DNA from 2 places in the Paenibacillus diazotrophicus genome. Region 1 is predicted to be linked to the other one. Evidence: riboswitches for the same ligand, from Rfam matches in the RefSeq annotation. Region 1 holds a riboswitch; the other holds the start of a gene.
The links. Region 1 has a riboswitch for glycine ahead of gcvT (glycine cleavage system aminomethyltransferase GcvT). Riboswitches for the same ligand answer to the same signal wherever they lie in the genome.

Region 2: linked by a shared signal. The riboswitch ahead of ACAN54_RS12165 (amino acid permease) and the one ahead of gcvT (glycine cleavage system aminomethyltransferase GcvT) in region 1 are both predicted to bind glycine.

What each region holds. Positions count from the first base shown of each region.
Region 1 covers NZ_JBGJZN010000003.1:596,127-599,288, reverse strand. Annotated here, with positions in the region: gene ACAN54_RS16760 (flagellar motor protein MotB) at 1-359, shown strand, start outside; gene gcvH (glycine cleavage system protein GcvH) at 467-859, opposite strand; glycine riboswitch at 1,044-1,139, shown strand; gene gcvT (glycine cleavage system aminomethyltransferase GcvT) at 1,324-2,448, shown strand; gene gcvPA (aminomethyl-transferring glycine dehydrogenase subunit GcvPA) at 2,445-3,162, shown strand, end outside.
Region 2 covers NZ_JBGJZN010000002.1:198,325-201,486, forward strand. Annotated here, with positions in the region: gene ACAN54_RS12160 (5-methyltetrahydropteroyltriglutamate--homocysteine S-methyltransferase) at 1-792, shown strand, start outside; glycine riboswitch at 919-998, shown strand; gene ACAN54_RS12165 (amino acid permease) at 1,129-2,514, shown strand; gene ACAN54_RS12170 (leucine-rich repeat domain-containing protein) at 2,707-3,162, shown strand, end outside.

The DNA of each region.
Region 1 (3,162 bases):
GTGACCGTTACCTGTTCGACGTCGGACAGGCCGAGCTCAAAGCACCCGCGCTCCCCGCGCTGCGGCAGCTGTCTGGACTATTCCGCGGAATTGGAGCAACCATCAGCATCGAGGGCCATACCGATAATACACCAGTGTCTGCCGGCTCCCGTTATAACGACAACTGGGAACTGTCCGGCGCCCGTGCTCTCTCGGTGCTGCGCTTCTTTTTGGATAAAGAGGGGTTGAATCCGAATACGTTTCAATATGCCGGATATGCTGATACCCGCCCTGCTGTGAGCAATTCTACTGCAGAAGGACGGCAGAAAAACCGGCGCGTAGAGATTACGGTACTGCGGCAGCTTCAGGAAGGGGAGTAGCGCACAATTAGACCACAAAAAGACAGACCTCACACATTAGTGGCACAAAATGTGATGTGAGAGTCTGTCTTTATTTTATACGCCGAAACTAGAGTTCGAAGGATATCCTATTCTTCAATCAACTTGCCATACGCTGCCGCATCCAGCAGTCCCGACGCTGCTTCGGCGAACTCACCGGTGATTTCCAGCTCAAAAATCCATCCGCCGCTGTAAGGCTGATCGTTAATCAGCTCCGGACTGGCTTCCAGTGCGTCGTTGATCTTGGTCACGGTCCCTGATACCGGAGAATAGAGCTCGGATACCGTCTTGACGGATTCGATGCTGCCCACGCTGTCACCAGCCGAGATGGCTGCCCCCACTTCAGGAAACTCCACAAATACGATATCGCCGAGCAGATGCTGGGCATGATCCGTAATTCCGACACGTACTATGCGCCCTTCACCCTGCTGCGCCCATTCATGTTCTTCGCTATACAACAGGTCGTCTAGCACTTCACTCATTCTTAAGCCGCCTCTTTTCCAAATTTGGAGTTGTAAAATTAGTTATAGACTAAGTGATTGCGCTGCGCAATGTCAATATAGCTGACAGGAAAATAAAATTTGTCATCTTTTTGACGTTTTTATGTTGACAGCGGAGTTGTATACCCGGTTTAATGGAGTCAGTAGAAAACAATACGGTTTGCGAATGAAGGCATAGGGAGAGACTGTCTGCGAGAAGACAGCGCCGAAGGAGTAAGCCCGGAAGGGTGAATCTCTCAGGCAAAAGGACCTTTGCCGGACGCATCTCTGGAGAGCTATTCGAACCTGCCTGGCGGGATTCGGATCACCAACGGGGAAACCTGCGCGGCTTATAGCAGGGTAACTCTCAGGTACAAGGGACAGAGCGGAAGACTTATATGCGGGTTGTGCATATTCGTCTTTTGCCTGTCCTTTTTCGCATGTAATAAAGACAAGGGAGTGAGCCGATGGATGCTTTGAAAAGAACACCTTTTTACGACCTTTACGCCGCTTATGCGGAGTCCAGATGTATTGATTTTGGCGGCTGGGAGCTGCCGGTGCAGTTCACGGGAATCGTGAAGGAGCATGAGGCGGTCCGCCAGAAGGCCGGACTGTTCGATGTATCGCACATGGGGGAATTCATGGTCAGCGGCAGCGGCTCGGAAGCCTTTCTGCAGCAGATGACCACCAATGATGTCAGCCGTCTTCAGGATGGCGGCGCGCAGTACACCCTGATGCTCTATACAAGCGGTGGTGTGGTTGATGATCTGCTGGTCTACCGCCTCGGCGAAGAACATTACATGCTGGTCGTCAATGCCTCCAATATCGACAAAGACTTCCATTGGCTGCAGGAGCATCTAACCGATGAATTCAGCGGTGTAACGCTGAAGAATGTATCTGACGAGACGCTGCTCCTCGCACTGCAAGGCCCATTGGCGGAGACGATTCTGGCCGAAGTCACCTCTTCTCCCATTGCGGAGCTTGCCCCGTTCCATTTCATCGAGCGTGCTGTGGTCTGCGGCGTAGAGGTTCTGCTCTCCCGGACCGGATATACCGGTGAGGACGGATTTGAACTATACGCGCCGCTGGACACAGCAGCTGCGCTCTGGAACGGCCTGCTTGCGGCCGGTGCACCACACGGACTGACTCCCGCCGGACTCGGGGCACGCGATACGCTTCGGTTCGAAGCCAAGCTGCCGCTGTACGGCCAGGAGCTGTCGGCGGACATTACACCGCTCGAAGCTGGCGTACAGTTCTTCGTGAAGCTGGATAAAGCCGGCTTCATCGGCAAGGACGCACTGGTGAAGCAGAAGGAAGCTGGGCTCCCCCGCCGCCTCGTGGGACTAGAGATGATTGACCGGGGCATTCCACGCTCACATTATCCGGTCTATGCGGAAGGTGTGAAGATCGGGGAGGTCACTACAGGCACACAGTCCCCAACGCTGAAACGCAATTTGGGTCTGGCCCTGCTGGACGCTGCCTATACAGAGATTGGAACAGAGGTTTACGTGGAGATTCGCGGCAAGCAGCTTAAGGCGGCCGTGGTCAAAGCGCCATTCTATAAAAAGAGCCAAGGAGTGAAGCCGCAATGAAGCACCGTTATCTGCCGATGACCGAGCAAGACCGCAAGGAGATGATGGAGGCTATCGGGATTCAGTCCGTGGAGGAACTGTTCGCCGACATCCCTCAAGCTGTCCGTTATCAGGGAACGATGCCGATGTCTGAAGCGCTTGATGAATACGCCCTGCTCCGCCATATGAAAGAGCTGTCCGACCGCAATGCCAGCTTCGACACCCATGCCAGCTTCCTCGGTGCAGGGCTGTATGACCACCATATCCCCGTTGTTATTAACCATGTGATTTCCCGCTCGGAGTTTTATACCGCCTACACCCCTTACCAGCCGGAGATCAGCCAAGGCGAGCTGCAGGCGATCTTCGAGTTCCAGTCCTATATCTGTGAGCTGACCGGCATGAAAGTAGCAAATGCCAGCATGTACGACGGCGCGACCGCCTTCTCGGAAGCTGCTGTGCTTGCGGCCGGTGCGACAAAACGCAAAAAGCTGATTGTCTCCCGCACTGTTCACCCTGAGGCACGCCAGGTGCTGCGTACCTCTGCGGGTGCATGGGGCCTGGATGTTGTAGAGATTGACTACAAGGACGGAGTAACGGATCAGGCCAAGCTTGCTGCTGCGATTGACGGCGACACAGCTGCCGTACTGGTACAGTCGCCGAACTTCTTCGGCGCCATTGAAGATCTCAGCGCCATTGAGCCGCTGATCCATGTAGTGAAAGGCCTGCTCGTCGTCA
Region 2 (3,162 bases), on a different contig from region 1:
ATAGGTTACAGCAGTCATCCTTTTGTATCCCATTATGCATTCCTAAAAGGAGTTGCAGGCGAAGACGTTGTTGCGCGTCAATCAATTCCTGCGGCTGCGCAATTCCTGTTCGAGCTGGACCGGGCAGAAAATAAGGAAACTACGAACGCCATCTATCCGAATCGGGAGGAACTGGTGTCGGATATTGCCAAGGCGTACAAAGCGTCGATTCTTGCCTTCTATGAAGCAGGCTGCCGCAGTATTCAGATTGACGATTGCACGTGGGGGGCACTTTGCGACGAACAGTTTATTTCATTCATGCAGCAGATTGGCGTGAATGTGGCTGATTATGCGGATGAATTTGCCAGATTGAACGAGGCGGTGGTATCGGGTCTGCCGGACGATCTCGTGGTTACAACACATGTCTGCCGGGGCAATTATGTTTCGACTTATGCTGGAGTAGGCGGAGGTTACGAGCCTATCGCGCAAACGCTACTTAGCATTGATAACTACTCCGGCTATTATCTGGAGTTTGATACAGAGCGGGCAGGTGATTTCAAGCCGCTTCGTTTCCTGAAGGACAATCAGCAGGTTGTGCTTGGCCTGTTCTCCTCCAAATTTGGTGAGCTTGAGAACAAAGAGGATATTCTGAAGCGCATTGAGGAAGCGAAGCAATACGTCGATTTGAACCGGATTTGCCTAAGCCCCCAATGCGGATTTGCTTCCACGGAAGAAGGCAACCGCCTGACAGAAGAACAGCAGTGGAACAAACTGGCCTATATTAAAGAGATTGCCGAAGAAATCTGGAAATAATTAGCTTGAGACTTTTATCACTGATCTAACACTCACATCGCAAGTAATATGTTAGAATATCAGAAACACATTGTACATTAACTTCATAATTCGCAAGCTATGATTGCTATGGATCACACTATAGCAGGAGCAGCTTCTGGAGAGACCGCGGAATTTCGCGGCGCCGAAGGGTTCACAATCTCAGGCAAAAGGACAGAAGAGTACGGAATGTATTTGTCATGCTGATGCATCAGCAGGCAAGTATTCTTTCCTATTCTTATGAACCGGGAGATTGGATGACATCCAGTCTCTTTTTTTTTGTGCATCAATGTATGTATTCATAAGGGGGAATAAGGTATGGCACAAACCGAATTAAAAAGAGAACTGGCAAACCGGCATGTTCAACTGATCGCCATCGGAGGCACCATTGGTACAGGATTATTCCTGGGGTCGGGTAAAGCGATTCAGCAGGCAGGGCCATCCATCATGATTACCTATCTAATCGTAGGTATCGCTGTATTTTTCGTAATGAGGGCACTTGGAGAGCTTCTGCTGTCAAAAGCGGGATATCAGTCATTCACGGATATTGCCGAAGACTATCTGGGTCCCCGGGTCGCGTTCATCACGGGCTGGACCTATTGGTTCTGCTGGATCATGACGGCCATGGCTGATGTAATTGCAGTAGGCGTATATGTGCAGTACTGGTTCAATATTCCGCATTGGGTACCGGCTGTCGTCTGCCTGATCATTTTGTTAGGACTTAATTTACTGACCGTCAAAAACTTCGGAGAACTCGAGTTCTGGTTTGCTCTAATCAAGGTCATCACGATCCTTGCGTTAATCGGTATTGGCGTCATTTTCCTGATTATGGGGCTCAAAACGGATGCAGGATCGGTAACGGTCCGGAATCTGTGGGAACACGGAGGGGTGTTTCCGAACGGTGTGAAAGGTTTTTTATTTTCCTTCCAGATGGTTGTATTTGCTTATGTCGGCGTGGAATTAGTAGGGGTGTCGGCAGCGGAAACTGCAGATCCGGAGAAAAATATCCCGTCCGCGATCAACAAAATCCCTCTGCGTATCCTCTTCTTCTACGTTGGTGCGTTATTCGTCCTGCTGTGCATTAACCCATGGACGGAGCTCAGTCCGGCGGAAAGCCCTTTTGTGAGAACCTTTAGTCTGGTAGGGATTCCAATCGCTGCGGGGATTATCAATTTCGTCGTATTAACTTCAGCCGCTTCCGCATGCAACAGCGGGATGTTCTCGACCAGCCGGATTCTATATAATCTGAGCCGGAAGGACCGGGCGTCCGCTCATTTTGCCAAACTGAATAAAAATCATGTCCCCGGGAATTCGTTATTCGTATCCACGCTTGTCATATCTGCCGGGGCTCTTCTGAGCAAACTCGTTCCGGAGCAGGCTTTTGGAATTGTAACCACTATAAGTGCCATTTGTTTTATCTGGGTGTGGGGTGTGGTTCTCGTATGCCATATCCAATATAAGAAGACCCGGCCTGATCTGCAGGCAAAATCCAAATTCAAAGCACCGTTCACGCCGGCGATTAATGTTGTGGTCTTAGCTTTGTTTGCTGCGATACTGGTGATTATGCTGTTTGCTGAAGATACGCGTCCGGCATTATTGTTTACGCCTCTGTGGTTTATTCTGTTGTTTGTTTTGTATTCGGTGAATAACAGGAAAAGGGAACAGAGCGACAAAGTAATTAGTGCAGAACCAACAAGCCATTAATAAAATCACAGCAGCCCTCCATTCCGCTTCCCAGTGGTTTTGGAGGCTTTTTTTTATTTAATACGGGGCTATACCTCATGAATCAAAGGCAGGATAATCATAGAGTCATGGGAGAGGTGCTGTAAGTTTTTGTGAAAAATCCGATAAAAGAAAGGAGGGTCACTATTCAGGTTTATAAAAAGGAGAATCTAAATGCCTGCTAAATTAGTAAAAAGTATCATCGTATTCTGTTTGGTTGTCGTATTCTTACCGGTAACATCCATTTGGGCCGCATCTCTCATTACGGACCCGGCTTTGGCAAAAGCCATTCGGGCGGAATTAAAGCTGCCGGCTAATAAAGAGGTGAAGGCAGTTGATCTGCAGAAGTTGGATTCTTTGTATCCTATGGAATCCAAGAATAAAATCGTCAGTTTGCAAGGACTTGAATATGCCGTTAACCTGCAGAGCTTGTTTGTTCCCGGCCAAAAGATTAAAAGTATTACACCGCTCAGTAAGCTGAAAAAACTGACGTTTGTAGCCGTTGACGGGAATCAGATTACTGACCTTTCACCGCTATCCGGGTTAAGTTCACTGGAAAATCTGGTTGTTCAAGGCAATAAGATAAAGAGTCTAGCACCGCTTAAGAATCTACATAAGCTGACGGATCTT